Regions from separate parts of the Enterobacter cloacae complex sp. 394F7 genome, predicted to be linked through region 3. Evidence: predicted binding sites of a transcription regulator. Region 3 holds the regulator's gene; each other region holds the start of a gene.
The links. The regulator Fur, encoded in region 3, represses iron uptake genes when iron is present. The targets are predictions, from matches to a motif close to ATAATAATGAGAACNACTATCAA.
Positions count from the first base shown of each region.

Region 1: a site for Fur is predicted at 7,063-7,085, ahead of exbB (tol-pal system-associated acyl-CoA thioesterase). Genes of this name have one in related genera too.
Region 2: a site for Fur is predicted at 5,379-5,401, ahead of feoA (ferrous iron transporter A). Genes of this name have one in related genera too.

Region 1 covers NZ_JBXWCS010000006.1:161,087-171,124, forward strand. Annotated here, with positions in the region: gene AC2FAK_RS11215 (YgiQ family radical SAM protein) at 1-1,583, shown strand, start outside; gene dkgA (2,5-didehydrogluconate reductase DkgA) at 1,669-2,496, opposite strand; gene yqhD (alcohol dehydrogenase) at 2,602-3,765, opposite strand; gene AC2FAK_RS11230 (AraC family transcriptional regulator) at 3,961-4,860, shown strand; gene yghB (DedA family general envelope maintenance protein YghB) at 4,906-5,565, opposite strand; gene metC (cystathionine beta-lyase) at 5,708-6,895, opposite strand; gene exbB (tol-pal system-associated acyl-CoA thioesterase) at 7,147-7,878, shown strand; gene exbD (TonB system transport protein ExbD) at 7,885-8,310, shown strand; gene AC2FAK_RS11255 (hypothetical protein) at 8,353-8,802, opposite strand; gene AC2FAK_RS11260 (hypothetical protein) at 8,804-9,208, opposite strand; gene AC2FAK_RS11265 (ESA_00282 family adhesion-associated protein) at 9,313-9,816, shown strand; gene AC2FAK_RS11270 (TIGR00645 family protein) at 9,889-10,038, shown strand, end outside.
Region 2 covers NZ_JBXWCS010000013.1:31,091-41,128, reverse strand. Annotated here, with positions in the region: gene gntT (gluconate transporter) at 1-14, opposite strand, end outside; gene nfuA (Fe-S biogenesis protein NfuA) at 403-978, opposite strand; gene gntX (DNA utilization protein GntX) at 1,040-1,723, opposite strand; gene bioH (pimeloyl-ACP methyl ester esterase BioH) at 1,760-2,542, shown strand; gene feoC ([Fe-S]-dependent transcriptional repressor FeoC) at 2,514-2,753, opposite strand; gene feoB (Fe(2+) transporter permease subunit FeoB) at 2,762-5,080, opposite strand; gene feoA (ferrous iron transporter A) at 5,111-5,338, opposite strand; gene AC2FAK_RS18100 (Tex family protein) at 5,673-8,003, opposite strand; gene greB (transcription elongation factor GreB) at 8,090-8,563, opposite strand; gene ompR (osmolarity response regulator transcription factor OmpR) at 8,796-9,515, shown strand; gene envZ (two-component system sensor histidine kinase EnvZ) at 9,512-10,038, shown strand, end outside.
Region 3 covers NZ_JBXWCS010000009.1:107,107-117,144, forward strand. Annotated here, with positions in the region: gene nagA (N-acetylglucosamine-6-phosphate deacetylase) at 1-844, opposite strand, end outside; gene nagB (glucosamine-6-phosphate deaminase) at 900-1,700, opposite strand; gene nagE (PTS N-acetyl glucosamine transporter subunit IIABC) at 2,030-3,979, shown strand; gene glnS (glutamine--tRNA ligase) at 4,149-5,816, shown strand; gene chiP (chitoporin ChiP) at 6,263-7,660, shown strand; gene chiQ (ChiQ/YbfN family lipoprotein) at 7,705-8,034, shown strand; gene fur (ferric iron uptake transcriptional regulator) at 8,141-8,587, opposite strand; gene fldA (flavodoxin FldA) at 8,878-9,408, opposite strand; gene ybfE (LexA regulated protein) at 9,564-9,851, opposite strand; gene ybfF (esterase) at 9,980-10,038, opposite strand, start outside.

The sequences.
Region 1 (10,038 bases), on a different contig from region 3:
AGCGCCCACTGGTAGAAGTGGCGCACCGTCTGTCGCAGGGCGAGCCGGTGAGCAGCATCCGCGACGTGCGCAACACCGCCATCATGGTGAAAGAAGCGCTGCCGGGCTGGCGCGGGGTGGATTCCCGCATCATCGATATGCCGGGCAAAATCGATCCTATCCCGCACCCGTATGGCGAAGATCTGCCGTGCGCGGATAACAAACCGGTTGAGCCAAAGAAAGCGGAAGCGAAGGCAATCGTCGTGCAGCCGCCGCGTCCGAAACCGTGGGAAAAGACCTATGTGCTGCTGCCGTCCTACGAGAAGGTGAAAGCCGATAAGGTGCTCTATGCCCATGCGTCCCGTATTCTGCACCATGAAACCAACCCCGGCTGTGCGCGTGCGTTGATGCAGAAGCACGGCGAGCGTTTTATCTGGATCAACCCACCGGCGATCCCGCTCTCCACCGAAGAGATGGACAGCGTCTTTGCGCTGCCGTACAAACGCGTGCCGCACCCGGCGTACGGCAACGCCCGTATCCCTGCGTATGAGATGATCCGCTTCTCGATCAACATCATGCGCGGCTGCTTCGGCGGCTGTTCCTTCTGCTCCATTACCGAGCACGAGGGGCGCATTATTCAGAGCCGTTCTGAAGATTCGATCATCAACGAGATCGAAGCCATTCGCGATACCGTGCCTGGCTTTACCGGGGTGATCTCCGACCTCGGCGGCCCAACGGCCAATATGTACATGCTGCGCTGTAAATCGCCGCGCGCGGAGCAAACCTGCCGCCGTCTCTCCTGTGTCTATCCAAGCATTTGCGAACATATGGACACCAACCACGAGCCGACGATCAACCTCTATCGCCGCGCGCGTGATCTGAAGGGCATCAAGAAAATCCTGATTGCCTCCGGGGTACGTTACGACATCGCTGTGGAAGATCCGCGTTACATCAAAGAGCTGGCGTCGCACCACGTCGGTGGCTATCTGAAGATTGCGCCGGAGCACACCGAAGAAGGCCCGCTGTCAAAAATGATGAAGCCGGGGATGGGCAGCTACGATCGCTTTAAACAGCTGTTCGATACCTACTCAAAGCAGGCAGGGAAAGAGCAGTACCTGATACCGTACTTCATCTCCGCCCACCCGGGTACGCGCGATGAAGACATGGTGAACCTGGCGCTGTGGCTGAAACAGCGTCGCTTCCGTCTGGATCAGGTGCAGAACTTCTATCCGTCACCGCTCGCCAACTCCACAACCATGTACTACACCGGCAAAAACCCGCTGAGTAAAATTGGTTACAAGAGTGAAGACGTGGTGGTGCCGAAAGGGGATAAACAGCGTCGTCTGCACAAAGCGCTGCTGCGCTACCACGATCCGGCTAACTGGCCGCTGATCCGCCAGGCGCTGGAAGAGATGGGGAAAAAGCATCTGATTGGCTCGCGTCGCGACTGTCTGGTGCCGGCACCAACGCTGGATGAGATGCGCGAAGCGCGTCGCCAGAACCGCCATACGCGCCCGGCGCTGACCAAGCATACGCCGATTGTGCATCAGCGTTCGAACGGTAGCGCGGGAACGAAAAAGAATGTGAAACGTAAGAGCGGCTAGTCTCATTGCCCGGTGGCGCTTCGCTTACCGGGCCTACAACTCAGATCGTAGGCCGGGTAAGGCGCAGCCGCCACCCGGCTTTTTACTACCCGCCAAACTGATCCGGATCGGGCCCTAAACGCTTGCCCTGATCCAGTTTCGCAATCTCGCCCAGCTCATCTTTATCCAGGCGGAAATCCCAGACGTCGAAGTTCTCGGCGATGCGCGATGGCGTGACCGATTTCGGGATCACCACCAGGCCGTTGTCCAGGTGCCAGCGAATGACAATCTGCGCCGGGGTTTTGCCATATTTATCCGCCAGATCGCGGATAATTTTCTGGTCGAACACCCCTTCACCGCCCTGAGCCAGCGGGCTCCAGGATTCGGTCTGGATTTTGTGTGTGGCGTTCCAGGCGTGAAGCTGGCGCTGCTGCATCAGCGGGTGCAGTTCAATCTGATTAATCACCGGCACAACGCCCGTTTCGTCAATCAGACGCTGCAGGTGATGAACCTGGAAGTTACAGACGCCGATGCTTTTCACCAGCCCCTCTTTTTGCAGTTCAATCATCCCTTTCCAGGCATCAACATAATGGTCGATAGCCGGAACCGGCCAGTGCATCAGATACAGATCGACGAAATCGAGCTGGAGTTTCTCCAGGCTCTCCTGTAGCGCTTCGCGCGGGCGCTTTTGGTCGTCGTTCCACAGTTTGGTGGTGATAAAAAGGTCGTCGCGGGACATACCGGCGCTGGCCAGTGCTTTCCCCACGCCGTCCTCGTTTTTGTAGGCGGCGGCGGTATCAATGGACCGATAGCCGACTTCCAGTGCTTTATGAATGGCGGAGACGACCTCGTCGTTACCGGCTTTCCATACACCTAGCCCCAACTGGGGCATCACGTTGCCGTCCTGCAGCTTGATTACGGTTTGGTTTGCCATTTTTCCTCCTTCAGGTACGCATCGCCGGAGGGGGACTCCGGCGATGGGGTGTGCATTAAGTCTGGACGAAATGTCAAAAAACGAAAGGCAGGATGCCAAAAACGCTTAGCGCGCCGCCTCGTAGATACGACGGCTAACGTCCAGCGTAATGTCGCCGTGTTCGCCCAGCTGAGTCATGCCGTGTTCTTCAAGTTTAGCCAGCAGGGCAGGGATAGAGCTGCCATCCAGACCATAGCCGGACAGACGCGTCGGCACGCCCAGGCCTTCAAAGAAGTTGCGGGTCGCTTCGATTGCCGCATCGATACGCGCGTCGTCAGAACCTTCGGTGATGTTCCAGACGCGTTCCGCGTACTGCAGCAGTTTGGCACGTTTGGTATCACGTTTTTCGTTCCACAGGGCTGGCAGAACCACCGCCAGCGTCTGGGCGTGATCCAGACCGTGCATCGCCGTCAGTTCATGGCCCAGCATGTGGGTTGCCCAGTCCTGCGGCACGCCTGCGCCAATCAGGCCGTTCAGGGCCTGCGTTGCAGCCCACATCACATTGGCACGCACGTCGTAGTTTTCTGGCTCTTTCAGCGCCTTCGGACCCTCTTCGACCAGCGTCAGCAGAATGCCTTCCGCAAAACGATCCTGAATTTTGGCATCCACCGGATAAGTCACGTACTGCTCAACGGTGTGAACAAAGGCGTCGACCACGCCGTTCGCGACCTGACGCGCGGGCAGGGTGTAGGTGTACACCGGATCGAGGATCGCGAATACGGGCTGAACGTGCTCGTTCATAAAGGCCTGTTTGTCTCCGGTGGTTTTACGGGAGATCACCGCGCCTTTGTTGGATTCAGAACCGGTGGCTGGCAGGGTCAGCACGGAGCCCATCGGGATCGCGCTTTTAATGTCGCTGCCGCGGGTTTCCAGGATATGCCATGGGTCGATACCGTCGGCGTAGTGTGCTGCCGCGGCGATGAACTTCGTGCCGTCCAGCACGGAACCCCCGCCGACAGCCAGCAGGAAGGTGATGTTTTCTTCGCGGGCGATTTTCACCGCGTTCATCAGCGTTTCATAAGAAGGGTTTGGCTCGATACCGCCAAACTCGCGCACGTCCAGACCTTCCAGTGCGCTGTAAACCTGATCCAGCACGCCGGTTTTTTTCACGCTGCCGCCACCGTAGGTGATCAGCACGCGGGCGTCAGCGGGGATCTGTGCACGCAGATCGGCGATAGCGCCTTTACCAAACAGGATGCGGGTTGGGGTGTGGAGATTAAAATTATTCATGGCTCGTTCCCTATCGTGGGTGAAAAATCGTGGCGGCGCGGATGGCTACCTGATGCTGCACATTGTGGCTGCCCGGGGATATCCTCTCAATGCACATTCCTGCCGATGTCTTGCCCATTTCTACAGAGCACTGGAGAAACGTCAGGAAAATGCGCAGACTGTGAGGGTCGCAAACCGTACCCGGAGTAACGCTAAATGAACCGTGAAGCCATCTGTCTTCAGCTCACTTCGCAGATTAAGAGACTGATTGATAAGCAAAATAACCCAGGCGAACTGCTGCCGGATATTCGCCTGCTCTACGGGACGCAGCCGGGAAAGCGGACGCCGGTGATGTATCAGCCGGGCATCGTTTTTCTCTTTTCCGGCCATAAAATTGGTTATATCAATGAACGCGTGTTCCGTTATGACACCAATGAATATCTGCTGCTGACAGTACCTTTACCCTTCGAATGTGAAACCTTCGCGACAGAGGAGGTACCGCTGGCGGGGATCCGCGTAAATGTCGATATTCTTCAGCTTCAGGAGCTGCTGATGGACATTGGCGAAGACGAGCTTTTCCAGCCGTCGATGGCGGCGAGCGGCATTAACTCAGCCACGCTGTCAGAGGAGATCCTCTGTGCCATTGAGCGTCTGCTGGACGTGATGGAGAGGCCGCTGGATGCGCGTATTCTGGGTAAGCAAATCATCCGCGAAATTCTCTATCATGTGCTGCTGGGGCCGGGTGGCGGGGCACTACTGGCGCTGGTCAGTCGGCAGACCCACTTCAGCCTGATAAGCCGCGTGCTCAAGCGCATCGAAAGCCAGTACACGGAAAACCTCAGCGTTGACCAGCTGGCGGCGGAAGCGAACATGAGCGTCTCGGCGTTTCACCACAACTTTAAGTCAGTGACCAGCACCTCGCCGCTGCAATACCTTAAAACCTACCGTCTGCATAAGGCGCGGATGCTGATGATCCACGACGGCATGAAGGCCAGCGCGGCGGCGATGCGGGTCGGATATGAGAGTGCGTCGCAGTTTAGTCGGGAGTTTAAGCGCTACTTCGGCGTCACGCCGGGGGAAGATGCGTCACGCATCCGAACCATGCAGGGAGTCTGACGGCAAACGTAGGCCGGGTAAGCGATAGCGCCACCCGGCTTTTATTTATGCACTGCAGTACTTCTTCTTAATCACCACCGCAATCGTTCCCACCAGTCCAGCCACCAGCAGGAACATCGGCAGCACCATCAGGAAGGTCATTACCTGGTCTTCATGGTGCTTCACAAACGGGATCATGTTCAGCGCGTAGCCGAGAGTGGTAACGACACCCACCCATAACAACGCGCTCAGCCAGTTGAAGAACTGGAAGCGGCGGTTCGACAGGCCGGAAATGCCTGCCATGGTGGGCAGCAGGGTGCGAACAAAGGCCAGAAAACGCCCGGCCAGCAAGGCCAGCAGGCCATGCCTGTCAAACATGCAGGTCGCACGCTGATGGTATTTATGCGGTAGCTGCGCCAGCCAGCCCTTCACGACGCGCGTGTTGCCGAGCCAGCGGCCCTGCAGATAGCTCAGCCAGCAGCCCAGGCTTGCCGCGGAGGTGAGGATCACCATGGTCGGCGTGAAGTCCATGACACCTTTACCGATTAACGCCCCCGCAAGCAAAAGGAGGCTATCACCGGGTAAAAATGAGGCTGGCAGTAATCCATTTTCCAGAAACAGGGTCGCGAACATCACGAAATAGACGATACCTACAACGTGAGGATCGGTCAGTGCGGCGAAGTCGTGTTGCCAGAGCGCCGCGATAATATCTTGAATAACAGCCATGGACTTTCCTGTGGAACAACAGATATAGCACTATTGTACTCCCTTATTTGCCCGATGGGGTTGATCGCGGGCGCAACTAATGCAGACTTTTCTGGTGGCGGTGTCCACAAAAGCATCCATGGAGTACATGTTTGCCAGCACTCTACACGATACGCGCAAACCCTGCTGCTAAATCGGCAATTAAATCGTCCGCGTTTTCTAAACCGATATGCAGGCGAATCAGGGTGCCGCTGAAGTCCACTTCACCGCCAGGGCGCAGGGCCGCAATCTGCTCCGGCTGATTTGGCAGGATCAGGGATTCAAACCCGCCCCAGGAGTAGGCCATGCTGAAGAGGGTAAAATTATCCAGATAGCTTGCCAGCTCGTCATTATTCAGCCGTTTTTTTAGAACGAATGAGAACAAACCGCTGCTGCCCGTAAAGTCTCGTTGCCAGAATTCATGCCCTTTACTGCCCGGCAGTGCCGGATGGTTAACGCGCTCAACCTGCGGGTGCTGCGCCAGCCACTCAGCTATCTTCAGGCTGCTTTCGTGATGCTGACGCAGGCGCACCCCCAGCGTGCGAATGCCGCGGCTGGTCATGTAGGCGGTATCGGCATCGACCATCTGCCCCATCAGGTAGGCATTTTCCCGCAGCTGATCCCAGCAGCGGGCGTTAGAAACGGCCGTGCCGATCATGCCGTCTGAGTGGCCAATCAGATATTTGGTCGCCGCCTGAATGGAGATATCAATGTCGAATTCCAGCGCTTTAAACAGCACGCCTGCCGCCCAGGTGTTGTCGATCATGATAATCGCCTCTGGCGCTTTGCTGCGCACGGCTTTCACGATGACCGGCACGTCGTGTACTTCCATGGTGATCGAACCCGGAGATTCCAGGAACACAATGCGCGTGTTGGGCTGAATAAGCTCTGAGATGCCTTCGCCAATCAGCGGATCGAACCAGCCCGTGGTTACGCCGAGTCGGGAGAGGATTTTGGTGCAGAAATCCTGACTCGGTTCATAGGCGGTGTTGGTCATCAGAATATGGTCGCCTTGTTCCACGAACGCCAGAATGGTGTTGGCGACTGCCGCCGCACCGCACGGAAACAGCGCGCAGCCTGCGCCGCCTTCCAGCTCGCACATGGCTTCCTGCAGTGAGAAGTGGGTTAGCGTGCCACGACGTCCGTAAAACAGCCCGCCTTTGGCGCGGTTACGCGTGGCGATTTTTTTGTCCTCTACGGTATCAAACACCAGCGAGGAGGCCCGTTGGATCACGCTGTTCACCGAACCCTGAGTATATTTCTTGCTGCGCCCGGCCTGTACCAGCGTGGTATCAAGATGCTTCTTGGTCATGTTCGCTAACCCTGTTTTTATACGTCTGGACGTCCAGACTACCACGAATGTGAAAATCTGCACCCGGATGCTTATCGAATAAGCAGAAAATATTAGCAAAAAACCGCATAAGAAATTTTTACTGCGTAAGCGCAAGGAATATGAGCGAAAATTGCGGCACTATGTAAATAGTAATGAGAACGACTATCAATTCGACGATGTTTTGATATTATTACGTTCAGATTTTGTGATTTGCGTCCTGGAGATACAGAGTGGGTAATAATTTGATGCAGACGGATCTCTCCGTTTGGGGCATGTATCATCATGCTGACATCGTGGTTAAGATTGTGATGATCGGCCTGATTCTGGCGTCCGTGATCACGTGGGCTATCTTCTTTGGCAAGAGCGCCGAGCTGATTTCTCAGAAGCGCCGCCTCAAGCGTGAGCAACAGCAGCTGGCTGCAGCCCGCTCTCTGGATCAGGCGTCTGATATGACCTCATCCTTCCACGCGAAAAGCCTGACCACCCTGTTAGTTAACGAAGCGCAAAACGAGCTGGAACTCTCCGCAGGCAGTGAAGATAACGAAGGTATTAAAGAACGTACCGGCTTCCGTCTGGAGCGTCGCGTCGCCGCCGTGGGCCGTCATATGGGCCGGGGCAATGGATATCTGGCGACCATCGGGGCCATCTCGCCGTTCGTGGGGCTGTTCGGTACGGTCTGGGGCATCATGAACAGCTTTATCGGGATTGCGCAAACCCAAACGACGAACCTGGCGGTAGTTGCACCGGGTATCGCCGAAGCGCTGCTGGCGACCGCTATCGGTCTGGTTGCGGCGATCCCTGCGGTGGTTATCTATAACGTCTTCGCGCGCATGATTGGCAGCTATAAAGCCACCCTCGGTGATGTCGCCGCACAGGTTCTGCTGCTGCAAAGCCGCGATCTTGATCTGAATGCCAGTGCCGCTAAACCGGTGCACGCGGCGTCCAAACTGCGCGTAGGTTAATGAATTATGGCAATGCGTCTTAATGAAAATCTGGACGATAACGGCGAAATGCATGAAATCAACGTGACGCCGTTTATCGACGTTATGCTGGTTCTGCTGATTATCTTCATGGTTGCTGCGCCGCTGGCGACGGTCGACGTGAAGGTAAACCTGCCGGCCTCGTCCAGCCAGCCGCAGCCGCGCCCGGAAAAGCCCATCTATCTGTCGGTGAAAGCAGATAAATCGATGTTCCTCGGCAACGACCCGGTGACGGCTGACTCTGTCATCCCGGCGCTGGATCAGCTCACTGGCGGTAAGAAAGACACGACGGTCTTCTTCCGTGCGGATAAAACCGTTGATTACGAGACCATGATGAAGGTCATGGATACGCTGCATCAGGCGGGTTATCTGAAGATTGGGCTGGTCGGCGAAGAGAAAGCGGCCGCGAAATAACGAAGAAGCTGGCGAAAGCCGGCTTTTTTTATCCCTGTCGGGTTATTCGTGTTTGTTATCCGTCGACGCGGGAGAGAGGGCTGCCAGCGCGTCCTCGTCAAGCGCGACGCTGGTGACGTTTGAGGTACGATACTCGCCGTCAGACAGTTTGCGCGTCAGGCGCAGGGTCGCGGTTTCTCTGGCCAGCAGATACTGATAATTGGCCTCCAGACGCCCCAGAAGCTTCTCTTTCAGCTCGGGCCGTTGTTCGATGATGGCATTCATCACGGCGCCGTAAATCTCTTCCTTGACCTGTAAGGGATAAATCTCGCGGCGGTTCTGCCATTTCAGGCGCACCAGCGTCGCCGGAATGGAAACCAGATCCTGGGTAATACGCGTCATCTCGGCGTTTTTGGTGTTACGCAAAGCCTCGAGATTTTGCTTTAAGATAAATTCGTCACTTTTTTTCTCATCTAAAGTCAAATAAACATCGTTATCTTTAACGTCTTTCACATTAATCTTCCCCCAGGTTATAAAAAATAGGGTTGTTTTTTTCTCGCGTAATTAGATTAAGCCAAATTTCATTGCCCGCTTCATTTATTTCTTTGGTCTTTTCGGCCATTATTTGACTTAGTTTCTGGGCATCTATTTCGCCTTCTGCCTGCAGGTCATTCAACAGGTGGACAAAGGCTTCAATTTTGATGGCGCGAAATAACCGATCCTTTATATGACGATCGTGCTCTTCCAGCAACATATTACGGGATTTGCCGCTACGGGAAACACCAATTAATATGTCTGGTTCAAAATCAGCGAGCTTTCTTTTTCCCTGAGTGAAATTAGCCTCTTTTTCTGCTTCCGTCGGTTGCTGTTCCACAGGCGTGATGTGGTACTTAGCCGGGACGAGATAGTCGGGCAACATTTTTTAATTTCCTTTAATTTCAACAAGGTGGGGAAGATAAAGGCGTGAGATTCGTTGACAATATCATGAGGCAATTTTAAAATCAAAAAAAATGGAGCCAACCCATGAACAGCATCTTTTTTACGGTCATTACATTACTATTACTGACCGCTGGTGTTCTTTTATTGATGCAGGAGTTCAATAAAACGAAAGAGTCGAAAGACACCAGTGAAACCCCACAGCCTGAACTGATGACTAAAGAGGAAGGTGAAGACCATTTCTCTGTTTTGATGAACTCGGTGACGCCGGTTTGGTACTGGCGGGTGAACCATGAATATATCGACTTTTTGCACGCGACAATAAAGCGGATGAAAATGTCGGAAATTAATGACACGCCGGGCCTGTTTGAAGCGCAGCGTCGCTGCAGTGACCTGAATTCAGCGGTCTATAAATATTACGACAATATCAAAAAGCGCTGTCTGAATGGTGAGAAGGTCTCGTATTCCGATTTAGACGTATTAAACCTGCGTCAGTGCTTTCGCGAGTTCAGCCTGGAAGCCTATCCGGAGCTGGTGGTGCTGGTCTGGCCGGAGTATGCGCGCCCTGAGGTGGATCCTGACAACGTGTAATGGTTAGTTGTTGCAAACAGTTAGCGCCGTTGCGATATACTGAGTGCTGGTTTCGTTTGCAGACAGGACTTTATGGAACGCTTCTTTGAAAACGCTATGTACGCCTCGCGCTGGATACTGGCACCCGTCTATTTTGGCCTTTCGCTGGCGCTGATTGCGCTCACGATTAAGTTCTTCCAGGAAATCTTGCATGTTCTGCCGAACATCTTTTCCATTGCCGAA
Region 2 (10,038 bases), on a different contig from region 3:
ATGACTAATGGCATGATTTACCTGGCCTTTGAATTGTTATGGGTAACGTCATTGTTTCAACGACACGTTCCGGTTGTCCCAACTGGGAACAGAGTGGTTAACGGCACTAATACTGATACCTTGGAAACTATTTAGTTTAGTCGGCTGTTATGAGTGTGTTTAGTGCCCATGAGAATGATACGGGTAACATGACGTGATTGAGAATCACCCTGGAGGGCAAAATTTAAATTATGAGACGCAGGTCAACATATGGAGGTAAACGCAAAACGGTAACCGCAAGGTTACCGTTTTTAATGTTTTCACCCTCTCCCGTGGGAGAGGGCGGGGTGAGGGCATCAGACCGCACTATTTTTGTAGGCCCGGTAAGCGCAGCGCCACCGGGCAATACAGACGGGCAATGAATCAGTAGTAAGAGTGCTCGCCGCGCTGGTGTTCGGTCAGGTCACGCACGCCTTTCAGTTCCGGGAACTCGTTCAGCAGTTGCTTCTCGATCCCTTCTTTCAGGGTCACATCGACCATGGAACAACCGTTACAGCCGCCGCCAAACTGCAGAATTGCGTAGCCTTCGTCGGTGATTTCCATCAGGGAAACGCGACCACCGTGGCCGGCCAGTTGCGGGTTGATCTGGGATTGCAGCAGATACTCTACGCGCTCCATCAGCGGGGCATCGTCAGATACTTTACGCATTTTGGCGTTTGGCGCTTTCAGCGTCAGCTGCGAGCCCAGCTGGTCGGTGACGAAGTCGATCTCCGCATCTTCAAGATACGGCGCGCTCAGCTCATCAACATATGCCGTGAGCTGGTCAAATTTAAGGGCAGTGTCAGTTGCTTCCACCGCGTCTGGCGGACAATAGGAGACACCACATTCTGCATTCGGAGTGCCTGGATTGATCACAAACACGCGGATCTGCGTCCCTTCTTCCTGATTTGCCAGCAGTTTGGCAAAGTGCGCTTGTGCAGAATCGGAAATACGGATCATAGCTTTGGCCTAATAGTTGACTAAATTACCTGGGTATAATCATACGCCCATTGGAGAAGGGCTACAAGGTACGGCACAGACACCATACCTGAACCGACGCGGCGCCGCTTTGCAAAAGCAGTCGGGAAAGTTCAGCAACGGTACTGCCTGTGGTGACGACATCATCCACAATCGCGATATGGAGCCCTTTGACGGCGAATTCAAGGCGAAAGGCGTTTTTGAGGTTCCTTTTGCGCAGCCGGGCGCTCAGCTGATGCTGAATGGCGGTGGCATGGCGGCGCGTCAGCGCAGCGGCTGGGTACTGACAGCCGAGCCACCGGGCGAGCGGGCGACAGAGCAGGTCGCTCTGGTTGTAGCCGCGTCGCCAGTAACGGCGCCGGTATAAGGGCACATTCAGCACCATATCCACTTTCGGCAGCGCGCGCGTGCGCCGTGCCTGCAACACCGCTAGCAATAACAGGCGGGCGAGAGGGCGAGCCAGCGCAATCTGGCCGGAAAACTTCAGCGCGTGGATAAGCCTGCTTAACGGTGGAACGTAATCATCGACCGCCACCAGGGCGCTCCACGGTGGTGGCTTTTTCAGGCAGCGACCGCAGGGAAACTGTGGACTGTACGCCGGTAAACCGCACTGCGGGCAGGTCGTGATGCGGCTTGCCAGCGAACGCGTGCAGACGGAACAGACTCCCCACGCGCTCAGCGCAAGTGGCATTCGACATAGCCAGCACAAGCCGGGCACTGTTAGCATAGACAACCTCCATGTAAAAAAAGAGAACAGTAACTGATGAAGACGCTGTGGTGGCAGACCGTAGGGACGGGAAATCGCCATCTTGTGCTGCTGCACGGATGGGGATTGAATGCGGAAGTATGGCATTGCGTAAATGAGGAACTTGCCTCGCATTTCACGCTGCATCTGGTGGATTTACCCGGTTTTGGCCGCAGCCGCGGCTATGGGGCGATGTCGCTTGAAGAGATGGCGCAGCAGGTTCTGGCCGCCGCACCGCAACAGGCCATCTGGCTCGGCTGGAGTCTGGGCGGGCTGGTGGCAAGTGAGATTGCATTAACGAACCCTGAACGCGTGCAGGCGCTGGTAACGGTGGCCTCGTCGCCGAACTTCAGTGCGCAGGAGGAGTGGCCGGGTATTAAGCCGGACGTACTGAGCAACTTCCAGCGGCAGTTGAGCGAAGATTACCAGCGAACGGTAGAACGCTTCCTGGCCCTGCAGACGATGGGGACAGAGAGCGCCCGTAAGGATGCCCGTCTGCTGAAGCAGACCGTGCTGTCGCTGCCGATGCCGGATGTGGAGGTGCTGAACGGGGGACTCGAATTACTGAAAACGGTCGACCTGCGTGAGCCGCTGACCGCGCTGGCGGTGCCGCACCTGCGCATTTATGGTTATCTGGATGGGCTGGTTCCACGTAAAGTGGTACCACTGCTGGATGAACTGTGGCCAGCGAGTCAATCGCTGACAATCGCCAAAGCGGCCCATGCGCCGTTTATCTCGCATCCTGCCGAGTTTTGTTCAGCGTTGATCGCCTTCAGTCACGAAGTGCCCACCACTCCCTAAGACAGGCTTTCCCTTCCGGGCAATGTTTACAACTGCCGGACAGACAACCGTCCGGCTCTTCCTGAATACGTATGGCTTTCCCCATCGCTTCCAGTCTTTCCAGCATGGCATCGATCATCGGCTGCGGCGTATGCAGGCTGAGGCTTAGCTGTTTTGCCTCCATACGCCCCTGCAACGCCAGTAAATCACGAACCTGAATCAACGATGCCATGGCTCCACCTAATGACAGTCGCCCGCCGGGCTGTTGCAGCAGGTCGCGGCGGTTTTACGGTTTGCCAGCAGGTTGATATCGACGCAGCTGCGTGCCCGGCGTAGCAGACCGAGAACGAGCACGTTAAACAGCACAACCGCCAGGATGCAGACCAGGCTGTAGCGCGGATGCTGGCTGAAGTTAACGGTCTGGTAAAAGAGCGTCGCCAGCGAGTAGGCGATGTTTAAGCCCCACAGGATGGAGAACCCCATCCAGCCGCGGCTGGACTCACGGGCTATCGCCCCCATCACCGAGATGCACGGAATATAGAGCAGGACAAAGATGAGGTAGCTGTAGGCCGCTGACGCGCTGCCAAATTTCTCGCTCATCACGCCCATGGCACCGGTGGCCATTTCGCCGTCGCCTTTGCTGGCTTCAATCGGGTTCGCCAGTACGCTCAGGCTGAAGGTGTCTTTCAGGCTCTGCCAGGTCTCTTCCACCGCGCCGAGCAGTTCATCACCGAGGTGGAACGCTGCCGGGTTAAACTCTTCTTCCTGGATATTCTCAGCGGTGTAAAGCGTGTTCAGGGTGCCGACCACCACCTCTTTTGCCATCGCGCCGGTGAACAGGCCAACGGTCGCCTGCCAGTTGTCTTCATGCACGCCAATCGGTTTAAACACCGGGGTAATGACGCGGCTCACGGAGGCGAGGGCGGAGTCGTTGATGTTATCCGCCGCCTGCCCGCTCAGGGTGAAACTGTTCAGCGCGCTCAGGAAGATGCTGACGATAACAATCACTTTACCGGCGCGCAGCACAAAACCTTTCAGGCGCTGCCAGGTCTGGATCGCCAGGCTTTTCAGATGCGGTACGTGATACACCGGCAGTTCCATCACAAACGGCGACGCTTCCCCGCGCATGATGGTGTGTTTAAGCATGAGCCCGGTCAGGATCGCCATCACGATGCCCAGCACATACAGCGAGAAGACCGCCAGCGCCCCTTCCTGCCCAAAGAAGGCCGCGGCGAAGACCGCAAAGATAGCCAGTCGCGCCCCGCAGGACATAAATGGCGCCATCATGATGGTCATCAGACGTTCGCGGGGGGCATCAAGCGTGCGCGCACCCATTACCGACGGCACGTTACAGCCGAAGCCGACAATCAGCGGGACGAAGGATTTACCCGGCAGACCCAGGGCCTGCATCAGACGATCCATCACGAAAGCCGCACGCGCCATGTAACCGGAGTCCTCAAGGAACGAGAGGAACAGGTACATCATGCCGATTTGCGGTACCAGCGGCAGAACGGTGTTGATACCACCACCGATCCCCTGGGCGAGGAAAATGGTCAGCCATTCCGGGAAGTGCAGGGTGTAGCCCAGCCACTGAATACCGTGGACAAATATCGCCACAGAACCAGCATCGAAAATAGGCTGTAGCGCGCCACCGATGTTAATGGCGAGCAGGAACATCAGGTACATGACTAGTAAAAAGATTGGCAAACCGAGGAAGCGGTTAAGCACAATCTTGTCCACGGCGGCCGTAAAGCGGCTTGGCTCAGCCGTCAGGGCATTGCTGACCACGTCGCAAATGGCGGCGATGGCCTGATAGCGCGCGTCGGCGATGTGCAGGGCCGGGTCATCGAGCTCATCGCTCAGACGCGCCAGCGCCACGTCCAGTTTGTCTGCAGCATGGCCCGCATAGGCGCGGCTGTAGATATCGCCTTCCAGCATCTGCAGGCCGAGCCACAGGCGCTGTCTGGCGGGCATGCTGTTGTCCATCTCCTGCGCCAGCAGACCGGCTTCGCGCAGAAGCGGTTGCGCATAGTGCACCAGCTCAACGTCGGCGTTGCCCGCGTGGCGGTCAATGGCCAACTTCAGTGCGTCAATTCCGCGGGCACGGGTAGAAACCAGCGGAACGACCGGGCAGCCCAGACGCGCGGAGAGGGCGTCGACGTCGATACGCAGCTTTTGTTTCTCTGCGATGTCGAGCATGTTGAGCGCCACAATGCAGGGGATCCCCAGCTCAAGCAACTGCAGCGTCAGATAGAGGTTACGCTCCAGGTTAGATGCATCGACCACGTTGATTAACAGGTCCGCATCGCCACTCAGAATATAGTGACAGGCAATCTGCTCATCGAGCGAGGTTTGTGACGAAATGGTGGTTAAGGAGTAGGTGCCGGGCAGATCCACCAGGGTGACCTGATTGTCTGTCGTGGTGAACTGGCCTTCTTTACGTTCAACCGTTACGCCCGCCCAGTTACCCACACGCTGGCGTGCACCGGTGAGCTGGTTAAATAACGTTGTCTTGCCGGAATTAGGATTGCCAATTAAGCCAATAGTTAATTTTTTCATTGTTTTCGACTCACTGAAACCGCTGGCTTGTTATTGGGATAAGGCTTCGACTTCAATTAATGCGAGGTCTTTTTTACGCAGTACCAGATTCACGCGCCGGGTTTCAATATGAACGGGATCACCTAACGGGGCCACGCGCACCACCTGGAATGACGAGCCGGGGAGCATGCCCAGCGACAGCAGCTTTTGCCGATAGGCCGGGCTAATTTCGCGGGTAAAACCGGTAATTTTCCATGCACTGTCTGGAGTGAATTGCATAATGCCTGATTCCACGGAAGGTTAAATTATCTACTATGGGATGATAATGAGAATAGTTTTTATCAGCAATATGAAAACTGTGACGGAATGTTGTTAAGCGTATTAATTTACGGCCTGTTTGACCTTGCTCAATATTTGCTGAAATGACGGGAAAACGAAAAGGGGATTATTTGTTAACGGGGTGATAAATGGTGGTTTAAATATGGATATGCAATCGGTTTCATCTCTTGCGATATAATTTGTCCCCTCACCCCGGCCCTCTCCCCAAGGGAGAGGGTGTTCAAGTTCCCTCTCCCCTTTGGGGAGAGGGTTAGGGTGAGGGGCATTTACAACCTTAGCGTTTCTTACCCATCGCGGCCGCCAGCGCATCCATCATTGCGCTGTTACCCGCTGGCTGCGCATCACGCCCGCGCGGCTTCGCGCCTTTAGCAGCAGGGCGCTGCTGCTCACGGCCACCGCCGTTACTGCCGCGGCGCGCGTTGGTTTCACCTGGCTGCTCGTCCAGACGCATGGTCAGGGCGATTCGCTTGCGCTGCAGGTCCACTTCCAGCACTTTCACCTTCACGATATCGCCCGCTTTGACCACCGTATGTGGATCTTCAACGAACTTATCGGCGAGCGATGAGATATGCACCAGGCCATCCTGATGCACGCCGATATCGACAAAAGCGCCAAAGTTAGTGACGTTGGTGACGGCGCCTTCCAGCACCATGCCCGGCAGCAGGTCGTTCATGGTCTCGATGCCGTCGGCAAAGGTCGCGGTTTTGAACTCAGGACGCGGATCGCGGCCCGGTTTTTCCAGCTCTTTGATGATGTCGGTTACGGTCGGCACGCCGAACTGCTCGTCGGTGAAATCGACCGCTTTCAGGTTGCGCAGCGCGTTGCTGTCGCCCATCAGGTCTTTGAGTGCCTGCTGGGTCGCTGCCAGAATGCGCTCAACCACCGGGTAGGCTTCCGGGTGAACGGTTGACGCATCCAGCGGGTTATCGCCGTGGTTGATGCGCAGGAAGCCCGCACACTGCTCAAACGCTTTCGGCCCCAGACGGCTTACCTTCAGCAACTGCTGGCGGTTCTGGAACTGACCGTTCTCATCACGCCAGGCAACGATGTTCTGCGCCATCATGCGGGTTAAGCCTGCCACGCGGGTCAGCAGAGGAACGGAGGCGGTGTTCAGGTCCACGCCCACGGCGTTTACGCAATCTTCCACCACCGCATCCAGCTTACGCGCCAGCTGCGTCTGGCTCACGTCGTGCTGATACTGGCCCACACCGATGGATTTCGGGTCGATCTTCACCAGTTCCGCCAGCGGATCCTGCAGACGACGGGCGATAGAGACCGCACCGCGCAGGGAGACGTCCAGGTCCGGGAACTCCTGGGCCGCCAGCTCTGACGCAGAATAGACGGACGCCCCGGCCTCGCTGACGATCACTTTCTGCGCCGTCACTTTCGGGAACTGTTTCTGCACGTCGAGGTAGAAACGTTCGGTTTCGCGGGAGGCCGTACCGTTGCCGATAGCCACCAGCTCAACGTTATATTTCTCGCACAGCGCGGCCACCACTACAGCGGCCTTCGCCGCCTGACCGGTATGCGGGTAAATGGTGTCGGTTGCCACCAGCTTGCCGGTACCGTCAACCACCGCCACTTTTACGCCGGTACGCAGACCCGGATCGAGACCCATGGTCGCACGCAGGCCAGCAGGTGCGGCCATCAGCAGATCATGCAGGTTACGGGCAAAGACGTTGATTGCTTCGTCTTCCGCACGCTCGCGCACGGTGCCCATCAGTTCGGTTTCGAGGTGCATCAGCACCTTAATGCGCCATGTCCAGCTCACCACGCCTTTACGCCAGCTGTCTGCCGGGGCGTTATTCAGGCGCAGGCCGAGGTGATCGGTGATGATCTGCTCGCAGTGGCTCTCTTTTGGCGGCTCATCAAACTGCGGGTCGGCGTTGAGAGAGAGCTGCAGCACGCCTTCATTACGGCCGCGGAACATAGCCAGCGCACGGTGAGAAGGCGCGGTTGAAATCGGTTCGTGGTGATCGAAGTAGTCGCGGAATTTCGCGCCTTCCTCTTCTTTGCCTGCCACCACGGTAGAGACGATGTGGGCGTTCTTCCACAGATAATCACGCACACGGGAGAGCAGGGCGGCATCCTCGGAGAAGCGCTCCATCAGAATGTAGCGTGCGCCATCAAGGGCCGCTTTGGTGTCTGCCACGCCTTTGTCAGCGTCGATAAATTTGGCCGCTTCGGTTTCCGGGTCGTGTGACGGTTCGTTCCACAGCAGCTCGGCCAGCGGCTCCAGACCTGCTTCAATTGCAATCTGCCCGCGCGTACGGCGCTTCGGTTTGTAGGGCAGATAGAGGTCTTCGAGTTCAGTTTTGCTCAGGGTGCCGTTAATGGCCTTTTCCAGATCGCTGGTCAGTTTGCCCTGTTCGCCGATGGATTTGAGGATTGCCTGACGGCGGTCTTCCAGTTCACGGAGGTAGCCCAGACGGGTCTCCAGGTTACGCAGCTGCGTGTCATCCAGACCGCCGGTGACTTCCTTACGATAACGTGCAATAAACGGCACGGTGTTCCCTTCATCAAGCAGGCGAACGGCAGCTTCTACCTGTTCGGCTCTGGCCTGAAGTTCACCCGCAATAATGCGGCAGAGCGAATCTTTCATCATGGCTTTATCATCTTGTGGGTCAAAAATCAGGGGATAGTTATACGGGCTGACACGGTAAAATGCCAGCCGTGGAGGGCGCTCTCGGACTATTTTACGTAGGTGATCTCATTGACGTACCAGCTCGCTTCTCCGGCAGGCGTCTGGACAACGGCTAAATCACCCACCTCCTTTTTCAGCAGCGCGCGGGCCATCGGCGAGTCGATGGAGATATAATCCTTACGGCCAAAAATTTCGTCGTACCCGACAATGCGAAAGCGCAGGGTATTGCCATCATCATTCTCGATCTCAACCCACGCGCCGAAGAAGACTTTGCCCTCCTGCTGCGGTGAATAATCGACAATTTTAAGATTCTCGAGACATTTGGTCAGATAGCGTACCCGACGGTCGATCTCACGCAGCCGCTTCTTGTTGTACTGGTAGTCAGCATTTTCGCTGCGGTCGCCCAGGCTTGCCGCCCAGGTAACTTTTTTGGTCACTTCCGGACGCTCTTCGCGCCACAGGTAATCCATCTCTTTTTTGAGTTTTTCGTACCCTTCGCGGGTGATCAGGGGCGTTTTCATACTGTGACCTTCAGACTCGACTTCATTGCAAACATTGCGCACATTACGTATCACGTAGTCTATCAGACAGCGTTAATAATCATTTATGTGATGAATTGTGCAGATAAGCTGCTGTTAAATATGCTTTGTAACAATTTCGACTAGAATTTATACCAGAATTCGCTGGTCGAACCCGTGCACTTTTTTAGAATACGCTGTTATTAGACTATCCGAACCTTTGGGAGTACACACAATGCAAGAGAACTACAAAATTCTGGTCGTGGATGACGACATGCGCCTGCGTGCGCTGCTGGAACGTTATCTGACCGAGCAGGGCTTCCAGGTTCGTAGCGTCGCGAACGCTGAGCAGATGGACCGCCTGCTGACCCGTGAATCCTTTCATCTGATGGTCCTCGACCTGATGCTGCCGGGCGAAGACGGGCTCTCTATCTGTCGCCGTCTGCGCAGCCAGAGCAACCCCATGCCAATCATTATGGTGACGGCGAAAGGGGAAGAGGTTGACCGTATCGTGGGCCTCGAAATTGGCGCTGACGACTACATTCCTAAACCGTTTAACCCGCGTGAACTGCTGGCGCGTATTCGGGCCGTGCTGCGCCGTCAGGCGAACGAACTGCCAGGCGCACCGTCGCAGGAAGAAGCGGTGATTGCGTTCGGGAAGTTCAAGCTGAACCTCGGTACGCGTGAGATGTTCCGTGAAGACGAGCCAATGCCGCTCACCAGCGGTGAGTTCGCGGTACTGAAAGCGCTGGTCAGCCACCCGCGTGAGCCGCTCTCCCGTGACAAGCTGATGAACCTGGCGCGCGGCCGTGAATACTCGGCAATGGAACGTTCCATCGACGTGCAGATCTCTCGTCTGCGCCGCATGGTGGAAGAAGATCCGGCGCATCCTCGTTATATTCAGACCGTGTGGGGTCTGGGCTACGTGTTCGTCCCGGACGGCGCTAAAGCATGAGGCGAATGCGCTTCTCACCGCGAAGCTCGTTTGCCCGTACCCTGCTTTTGATTGTCACCTTGCTGTTTGTCAGCCTGGTGACAACCTACCTGGTGGTGCTGAACTTTGCGATCCTGCCGAGCCTTCAGCAGTTTAATAAGGTCCTGGCGTACGAAGTACGTATGCTGATGACCGATAAACTGCAGCTGGAGGACGGCACGCAGTTAGTGGTTCCTCCGGCGTTTCGCCGTGAAATCTACCGTGAACTGGGCATTTCGCTCTATTCGAATGAAGCGGCGGAAGACGCAGGTCTGCGCTGGGCACAGCACTATGAATTCCTCAGCCAGCAGATGGCGCAGCAGCTGGGGGGCCCGACGGAGGTGCGTGTTGAGGTCAACAAAAGCTCGCCGGTCGTCTGGCTGAAAACCTGGCTGTCGCCCAATATCTGGGTGCGCGTTCCGCTGACCGAAATCCACCAGGGCGACTTCTCGCCGCTGTTCCGCTACACCCTCGCCATCATGCTGTTAGCGATAGGCGGCGCGTG
Region 3 (10,038 bases):
TATTTGCACCTGCCGGTGCGGTGGCATCCGTCACCAGGCAAAGCTTGTCACCTTTCAGCCGCTTGGCGTTGCGAATGTTGGTGTAATCGACGTGTAAACCGTCCGCGATGATGCCGCAGTAAACGTCTGGCTCATCCAGAATCGCCCCGACCAGCCCCGGTTCACGACCCGTGATATACGGCATGGCGTTATACAGGTGTGTCGCAAAGGTAATACCCGCACGGAAACCGGCTTTTGCCTCTTTCAGCGTGGCGTTTGAATGGCCCGCTGACACGACAATCCCGGCGGCGGCCAGTTTGCTGATCACGTCAGTACCGGTCATTTCAGGTGCCAGCGTCACTTTGGTGATCACATCCGCATTGGCACACATATAGTCGACCAGTTCGGCATCAGGCTTACGCACGTAATCCGGATTATGCGTCCCTTTCTTCACCATATTCAGCCATGGCCCTTCAAGGTGCAGACCCAGAGCCTGATTTGGGTGTTTCGCCAGGTATTCACGCATAACGCGGATACCCTGTTTCATCAGCTCATCGCTGCTGGTGATGAGGGTTGGGAGATAGCTGGTGCAGCCCGATTTCTCGTTCGCTTTCTGCATGATTTCCAGCGTTTCGACGGTGACGGCGTCTGCGGTGTCGTTAAACTGCACACCGCCGCAGCCGTTCAGCTGTACGTCGATGAAACCGGGGGAGATTACTGCTCCATTGAGTGAGCGCTGTTCAATCTCCGGCGGCAGCTCTGCCAGCGGACAAACACGTTCAATCAGGCCATTGGCGATAACAATCGCATGGTCATCCAGAATTTCATGGCCGGTATAAATCCGACCGTGGGTTAAAGCGTACATAACGACCCCCGGTTAAAAAAAGCGGCCGCCTCTTCATGAAGAGGCGGTTATTCAATTACAGACCTTTGATGTTCTCAGCTTCTAACTCGTTGAAGTATTTAAGCGTCTTCACCTTCAGTTCCATCGTGGACGGTTCGTCACAGACGATGACGGATTTTGGATGCAGCTGCAGGCAGCTGATGGTCCACATGTGGTTTACGTTGCCTTCAACGGCAGCCTGGAGCGCCTGCGCCTTCACGCTGCCCAGGACCAGAATCATCACTTCTTCGGCATCCAGCAGCGTGCCGACGCCGACGGTCAGGGCATATTTAGGAACCTGGTTCACATCGCCATCAAAGAAGCGGGAGTTTGCCACGCGCGTGTCATGGGTCAGCGTTTTAATACGGGTACGGGACGCCAGTGACGACGCGGGTTCGTTAAACGCGATATGACCATCGTTACCCACACCGCCCATAAACAGGTGGATTTTACCGTAAGAACGGATTTTTTCTTCATACTGACGGCATTCTGCGTCAATATCAGGCGCGTTTCCATTCAGCAGGTTAATGTTTTCAGCTGGAATATCAACGTGATCAAAGAAATTACGGTGCATGAAGCTATGGTAGCTTTCCGGGTGATCCTTCGGTAAGCCGACATATTCATCCATGTTGAAGGTGACAACGTGTTTGAAGCTAACCTGGCCTGCTTTGTGCATCTCTACCAGTGCTTTATATGCGGTCAGCGGTGTGCCGCCGGTAGGGAGGCCAAGGACGAAAGGACGATCGGCGGTTGGTTTGAAGGCGTTGATACGGTTAACGATATGGCGAGCGGCCCATTTACCGACTTGTTCAGCAGTTGCCAGGGGAATCAGTCTCATTGTTCACCTCAAGAGTTTAAGTAGAAGAGTGGGCGGATGGGTATCGGGACCTGATACTTAAGCGTAACCTGGAACCTTTCAGGCCGGATCAATCCGTCTTGATTTTTCGAATGATAAAATAAGTTTTCGATGTTAGCCAGTGAAAGGGAGGGTGATAAACGATATTTGGTGACAAAAATCACAAAAAGTACGCTTTTAATTTGCGATACGAATTAATTTTTCACACACTCACAATGCCAGTGAATCATCAACTGTATTTCTAGTTCGTGACACAATAAAAAACATAGTTAATGCACGAGCCTTAACAAGGGTCTCGTAGGGGGAATAGGATGAATATTTTAGGTTTTTTCCAGCGCCTCGGTAGGGCTTTGCAGCTCCCTATCGCCGTGCTACCGGTTGCAGCACTGCTGTTGCGATTCGGGCAACCCGATCTTCTTAACGTGCCGTTTATCGCGCAAGCGGGTGGTGCGATATTTGACAACCTGGCGCTGATTTTCGCCATCGGCGTGGCGTCCAGCTGGTCTAAAGACAGCGCGGGTGCCGCGGCGCTGGCAGGGGCAGTCGGTTATTTCATCCTGACCAAAGCGATGGTAACCATCAACCCTGAAATCAACATGGGTGTTCTGGCGGGTATTATTACCGGTCTGGTCGGCGGTGCAGTGTACAACCGTTGGGCGGGTATCAAACTGCCAGATTTCCTGAGTTTCTTTGGCGGAAAACGCTTTGTCCCGATTGCGACAGGCTTTTTCTGTCTGATTCTGGCCGCTATCTTTGGTTATGTCTGGCCACCGGTACAGCATGCCATTCATGCAGGCGGTGAGTGGATCGTGTCTGCGGGCGCAATGGGGGCAGGTATCTTCGGTTTCATCAACCGTCTGCTGATCCCAACCGGCCTGCATCAGGTTCTGAATACCATCGCATGGTTCCAGATTGGTGAGTTCACCAACGCGGCAGGTACCGTATTCCACGGTGATATCAACCGCTTCTACGCGGGTGACGGCACTGCGGGCATGTTCATGTCCGGTTTCTTCCCAATCATGATGTTTGGTCTGCCGGGCGCTGCACTGGCAATGTATCTGGCCGCGCCAAAAGCGCGTCGCCCAATGGTTGGCGGCATGCTGCTCTCTGTTGCGGTAACGGCGTTCCTGACCGGTGTTACTGAGCCACTGGAATTCCTGTTCATGTTCCTGGCTCCGCTGCTGTACCTCATGCACGCGGTGCTTACCGGTATCAGCCTGTTTGTGGCCACCCTGCTGGGCATTCACGCGGGCTTCTCCTTCTCAGCCGGTGCGATCGACTACGTGTTGATGTACAACCTGCCGGCAGCCAGCAAAAACGTCTGGATGCTGGTTGTGATGGGCCTGGTGTTCTTCGTTGTCTACTTCCTCCTGTTCAGCGCGGTTATTCGTATGTTTAACCTGAAAACGCCGGGCCGCGAAGATACAAAAGATGACGTCGTAACCAGTGAAGCAAACAGCAATACCGAAGAAGGGTTGACCCAGCTGGCAACCAGCTATATCGCCGCGGTAGGCGGTACCGACAACCTGAAAGCCATTGATGCCTGTATTACCCGTCTGCGTCTGACCGTTGGCGACTCTGCGCGCGTAAGCGATGCCATGTGCAAACGCCTGGGCGCGTCTGGTGTGGTGAAACTGAACAAACAAACCATCCAGGTTATTGTGGGTGCGAAAGCCGAATCTATCGGCGATGAAATGAAAAAAGTGGTTGCCCGTGGACCGGTTGCTGCTGCCTCAACGGATAGCGCGCCTGTGGCTGATGCTCCGGTTGCTAAACCGCAGGCTGTACCAAACGCCGCTACTATCGCCGCGCTGGTTTCACCGGTTACGGGTGAGGTGGTCGCGCTTGAGCAGGTACCTGACGAAGCGTTTGCCAGCAAAGCGGTCGGTGACGGTGTTGCGGTGAAACCAACGGAGAAAACCGTTGTGTCTCCTGCGGCGGGCACCATCGTGAAAATCTTTAACACCAACCACGCGTTCTGCCTCGAAACCGAAAAAGGCGCGGAGATCGTGGTTCATATGGGTATTGATACCGTTGCGCTGAACGGCCAGGGCTTTACTCGCCTGGTGGAAGAGGGCGCAGAAGTGGTTGCAGGTCAGCCGATTCTGGAAATGGATCTGGACTTCCTGAACGCCAATGCCCGTTCGATGATAAGCCCGGTGGTATGCAGCAACACCGACGACTTCAGCGGCCTGGTGCTTCAGGCGAAAGGTAAGGTGGTTGCGGGGCAAACGCCACTGTATGAGATTAAAGGCAAGTAATCGCTCCTGAGTAGAGTCATGCCTTAAGCGGCGGGGGAGATCCTCCGCCGCTTTTTTTTGCAGCAAATGCCCCCATTATTTTCTTCCGGGACGTTTTAAGGGTTGTCACTACGTCCGGCTTATAAGATCATATGCCGTTATACGTTGTTTACGCTTTGAGGAATCCACGATGAGTGAGGCAGAAGCCCGCCCGAGTAACTTTATTCGTCAGATCATCGATGAAGATCTGGCCAGTGGTAAGCACACCACAGTGCATACGCGTTTCCCGCCGGAGCCAAATGGCTACCTGCACATTGGTCACGCCAAATCGATCTGCCTGAACTTTGGTATCGCACAGGATTACCAGGGGCAGTGCAACCTGCGTTTCGATGACACCAACCCAGTAAAAGAAGACATCGAATACGTTGAGTCCATTAAGAACGACGTGCAATGGCTGGGCTTCAACTGGTCTGGCGATATCTGCTACTCCTCTGACTATTTCGATCAGCTGTATGCCTATGCCGTTGAGCTGATCAATAAAGGTCTGGCCTATGTTGACGAGCTCTCTGCGGATGAAATCCGTGAATACCGCGGCACGCTGACGGCACCGGGTAAAAACAGCCCGTTCCGCGATCGCAGCGTGGAAGAGAACCTGGCGCTGTTTGAAAAAATGCGTGCTGGTGGTTTCGAGGAAGGTAAAGCGTGCCTGCGTGCCAAAATCGATATGGCATCACCGTTTATCGTGATGCGCGACCCGGTGCTTTACCGCATTAAATTCGCTGAACATCACCAGACCGGTAACAAGTGGTGCATCTACCCGATGTACGACTTCACCCACTGCATCAGCGATGCGCTGGAAGGCATCACCCACTCGCTGTGTACGCTGGAATTCCAGGACAACCGTCGTCTGTACGACTGGGTGCTGGATAACATCACAATTCCGGTGCATCCGCGTCAGTACGAGTTCTCTCGTCTGAATCTGGAATACACCGTGATGTCCAAGCGTAAGCTGAACCTGCTGGTGACCGATAAGCACGTTGAAGGCTGGGACGACCCACGTATGCCGACCATCTCCGGTCTGCGCCGTCGTGGCTACACCGCGGCGTCAATCCGTGAGTTCTGCAAACGCATTGGCGTGACCAAGCAGGATAACACCATTGAGATGGCGTCTCTGGAATCCTGCATTCGTGAAGATCTGAACGAAAACGCGCCGCGCGCGATGGCCGTTATCGACCCGGTAAAACTGGTTATCGAAAACTATCCGCAGGGTGCGAGCGAAATGGTCTCGATGCCTAACCATCCGAACAAACCGGAGATGGGCAGTCGTGACGTACCGTTCAGTGGTGAAATCTGGATCGATCGTGCTGACTTCCGCGAAGAAGCGAACAAACAGTACAAGCGACTGGTGCTCGGTAAAGAGGTGCGTCTGCGTAACGCCTATGTGATCAAGGCTGAGCGCGTAGAAAAAGATGCGGAAGGCAACATCACCACGATCTTCTGCACATACGATGCCGAGACCCTGAGCAAAGATCCGGCGGACGGTCGTAAGGTGAAAGGCGTGATCCACTGGGTCAGTGCATCACACGCGCTGCCGGTAGAGATTCGTCTGTACGATCGTCTGTTCAGCGTGCCTAACCCAGGCGCAGCTGAAGACTTCCTGGCGACCATCAACCCGGAATCGCTGGTCATTAAACAGGGTTACGCTGAGCCATCCCTGAAAGCGGCTGAGGCGGGTAAAGCCTTCCAGTTTGAACGTGAAGGTTACTTCTGCCTGGACAGCCGTCACAGCACCGCTGAAAAACCGGTATTTAACCGTACGGTTGGTCTGCGTGATACCTGGACGAAGATCGGCGAATAATAACGCCGCGCTGGTCAATGAGAAACAAACGCCGCGTAATGCGGCGTTTTTTTATAGAGTGATCATGCCTTTAAAGCAGTAGCCAAATAGCGTTTATAAAAATAACAGGTCAATGTGGTGCTACTTATTTTTTTTAAAAAAAGTTTATCCCCTTTCAAAAGTCTGACGCACCGTAAAAAGAATATCATTTAACGCGTTACTTATTGAAAATCGGCCTTTTCCCCCGCCAGTACTGGCATCCCGTTAAATGTTACAAAGCACTACCAATTATGTGCTCTTCGTCATAATCCTGAGTTTTAGCCACCGAAAAGCATTGATAATTCGCGTCGCGAAAAATAACCTAAAGACGGTAGTTATTCGAGGGTATTTCCGACTACCCCTGACCATCAGGTCTTTTATATTTTTCGCCGTTTTAGGCGTTTTAATTCGTCAAAGAGGAATAATCTATGCGTACGTTCAGTGGCAAACGTAGTGCGCTGGCGCTGGCTATTGCCGGTGTGACAGCAATGTCAGGCCTGGTGGTGACGCCAGACGCTAAAGCAGCAGGCTTCATCGATGATTCAACCCTCACGGGCGGTATTTATTACTGGCAGCGTGAACGTGACCGTAAAGATGTCACGGAAGATAAATATAAAACGAACCTTTCTCACTCTACCTGGAACGCCAATCTGGATTTCCAGTCTGGTTACGCTGCCGATATGTTCGGTCTGGATATTGCCGCCTTCACGGCAATTGAAATGGCGGAAAATGGTGACAGCGGCCACCCGAACGAAATAGCCTTCTCCTCCAGTAATAAAGCGTATAAAGAAGACTGGTCCGGAGATAAAAGCGGTATCAGCCTGTATAAAGCTGCCGCGAAATTTAAATACGGCCCGGTATGGGCGCGCGGTGGTTATATTCAGCCAACCGGTCAAACCCTGTTAGCACCGCACTGGAGCTTTATGCCAGGTACCTATCAGGGGGCAGAAGCGGGCGCCAATTTTGATTACGGTGACGCAGGTGCGTTGAGCTTCTCGTATATGTGGACCAACGAGTATAAAGCGCCATGGCATATCGAAATGGACAAGTTCTACCAGAACGATAAAAAGACCAAAGTGGATTATCTTCACTCGCTGGGCGCGAAGTACGACTTTAAAAATGATTTAGTGCTTGAAGCGGCATTTGGTCAGGCGGAAGGTTATATCGATCAGTATTTTGCTAAGGCCAGTTATAAATTTGACATCGCGGGTAGCCCGCTGAGTACCAGCTACCAGTTCTACGGTACGCGAGATAAAGTCAGTGATGGTGGCGTGAATGATATTTATGACGGCACGGCGTGGTTGCAGGCGCTGACCTTCGGCTACAAAGTCGGTCAGGTAGATTTGCGTCTTGAAGGAACGTGGGTTAAAGCGGAAGGGCAGCAGGGCTACTTCCTGCAGCGTATGACCCCAACCTATGCATCTTCAAACGGTCGTCTGGATATCTGGTGGGATAACCGTTCCGACTTCAATGCCGATGGCGAAAAAGCAGTCTTCTTCGGCGCAATGTATGATCTGAAAAACTGGAACCTGCCAGGCTGGGCGGTGGGGGCATCTTACGCCTACGCATGGGATGCGAAGCCTGCTGATATGGCAACGCCAGACGCATACTACGATCCAAACTATCGTCTCAAAGAATCCGCTTACAGCCTGGATGCGATCTACACCCTGCAGGATGGTCGCGCCAAAGGTACTATGTTCAAACTGCACTTTACACAATACGACAACCACTCCGATATCCCGAGCTACGCCGGCGGTTACGGCAACATCTTCCAGGATGAACGCGACGTGAAATTCATGGTTATCGCACCGTTCACCATCTTCTGATGACTCGTCCGGCGGGGTAATTCCCGCCGGACCGGAGACTACATATGAAAAAGATTGTAATCGTCGCGTTGCTGGCATCGGGACTGGTGGCTTGTGCGCAGAATCAGGCCCCGAAAGAGGACTCCCGTCTGAAAGAAGCCTACAGCGCGTGTATCAATACGGCGGAAGGTTCGCCGGAGAAGATCGAAGCCTGTCAGAGCGTGCTGAATGTGCTGAAAAAAGAGAAAGCGCATGAACAGTTCGCAACCCAGGAGAATATTCGCGTAATGGATTACCAGGCCTGTATCCAGGCGCGTAAAACCGGTAACGATCAGGAAGTCGCGAAGCGTTGCGATCAGATCTGGAAAGAGATTCGCAGCAACAACAGCCTTTAACCCGCTGTTATCATGCCCGGTAGCGCTGCGCTGCCGGGCTTTTTTTTGCCAGACCGCAGGCAAAAAAAAAGCCAACCTTGCGGCTGGCTCAGAGTATGAAACGTGTTTATTTCGCGTCGTGCGCGTGATCGTCTTCGCGGCAATCGCCTTCAGCGCAGTGACCATACAGGTACAGGCTGTGGTTCGTCAGGCGGATACCGTGACGTGCGGCGATTTCACGCTGGCGAGATTCAATGGAATCATCGCTGAATTCAATGACCTTGCCGCAATCCAGGCAGATCAGGTGATCGTGGTGATGCTGTTGAGTCAGTTCGAATACAGATTTACCGCCTTCGAAATTATGACGGGTGACAATGCCCGCGTCATCAAACTGGTTCAGCACACGATAGACGGTTGCCAGCCCAATCTCTTCGCCCATGTCGATAAGACGCTTATAAAGGTCTTCCGCACTGACATGGTGATTGTCTGGACCCTGAAGCACTTCAAGGATTTTTAACCGAGGAAGCGTAACTTTCAGGCCAGCCTTCTTTAATGCGGTATTGTTGTCAGTCATGCGGAATCTGTCCTGTTGCTAAACGATTCACTTCTGTAGGAAGTGACAGAAATTGCACCCGGGATAATGCGTCTCATTATAGAACTGCCATGGCTAAATGAAAACTGCAAGTCTCAGGTAAAGTATGCTTATAAAAACGTGGTATCACCAACAAACTTGCATTGTGAAAGCCACGTTTTATCAGGGGGTCATTGTACAGGTCTGGGCGAAAAAGTTAAAAGATTGTAGCAATTAATTTAATCGGTTTGACCTGGTTTATGGGCGCAACCACCGTTGCGCCGCAAGAATCATCAGGCGTTAAGAATATCGTCCAGGTGCAGCTCTTCACGGATCTGCTTAACCCATTTTTCAACGCGCTCGGCGGTCAGTTCTGGCTGACGATCTTCGTCAATCGCCAGACCCACGAAGTGATCGTCGTCTGCCAGACCTTTAGACGCTTCGAAGTGGTAACCAGCGGTAGGCCAGTGACCTACAATAACGGCACCGTTTGGCTCAATAATGTCGCGGATGGTGCCCAGCGCATCACAGAAGTACTCTGCATAATCTTCCTGGTCGCCGCAGCCAAACAGGGCAACCAGCTTGCCGTTGAAATCCACCTCTTCCAGCGTTGGGAAGAAATCATCCCAGTCACACTGGGCTTCACCGTAATACCAGGTCGGAATACCCAGCAGCAGGATGTCATAGCCTTCGAGATCTTCTTTGCTGCTCTTGGCGATGTCGTGCACATCGGCAACGTCTTTACCGAGCTGTTTCTGAATGTTTTTTGCGATATTTTCGGTATTGCCGGTATCACTGCCGAAGAAAATGCCGATAATTGCCATGAGTAAAATAACCTCTTGATACTTAATGGTATGGTGGCGCAATTTGTCCACGGATAAAGGCAATAATAGCAGAACAGGCAACCCTGCGGAAACAGCTATCGCGCAGGACTGCACTCTGTGCTACATGAAAAGGGTAATAAAGGGATTTTTCGGACTTATGCCTTACTGCGCATGGTCTCGAGTTGGGTGAGTAACATCTCTTCGATCAGCTCGCTGCGGCTGATATTACGCGCGTCAGCCAGTTCGTTTAGCGCATCGACAGCGTCGGCGTTGAGCTTCAGTTCGACACGCTTAAGCCCACGATTTTTATCGCGTTTAAGCTGGTTGCGTTTATTAATACGCAGCTGTTCGTCGCGCGAAAGCGGATTCGTTTTTGGTCGTCCCGGTCGACGCTCATTCGCGAACAGATCTAGTGTCGTACGGTCCGTTTGTTCTTTGGCCATGATTCTGAGACTTCGGGGGAAACACGCCGCCCTGCTAATGCCTGGGCGATAAGCGCGCCATCATACATCACCAAAAACGGCACGCCAACGACTGGAAGCCCGCAGCCTTCCAGTCGCTCTCTTTTTAATCAATTTGCCGTATCAGTCAGATAGCGGCGAATGGCGCGTAAGACGGCATCTGGTTTTT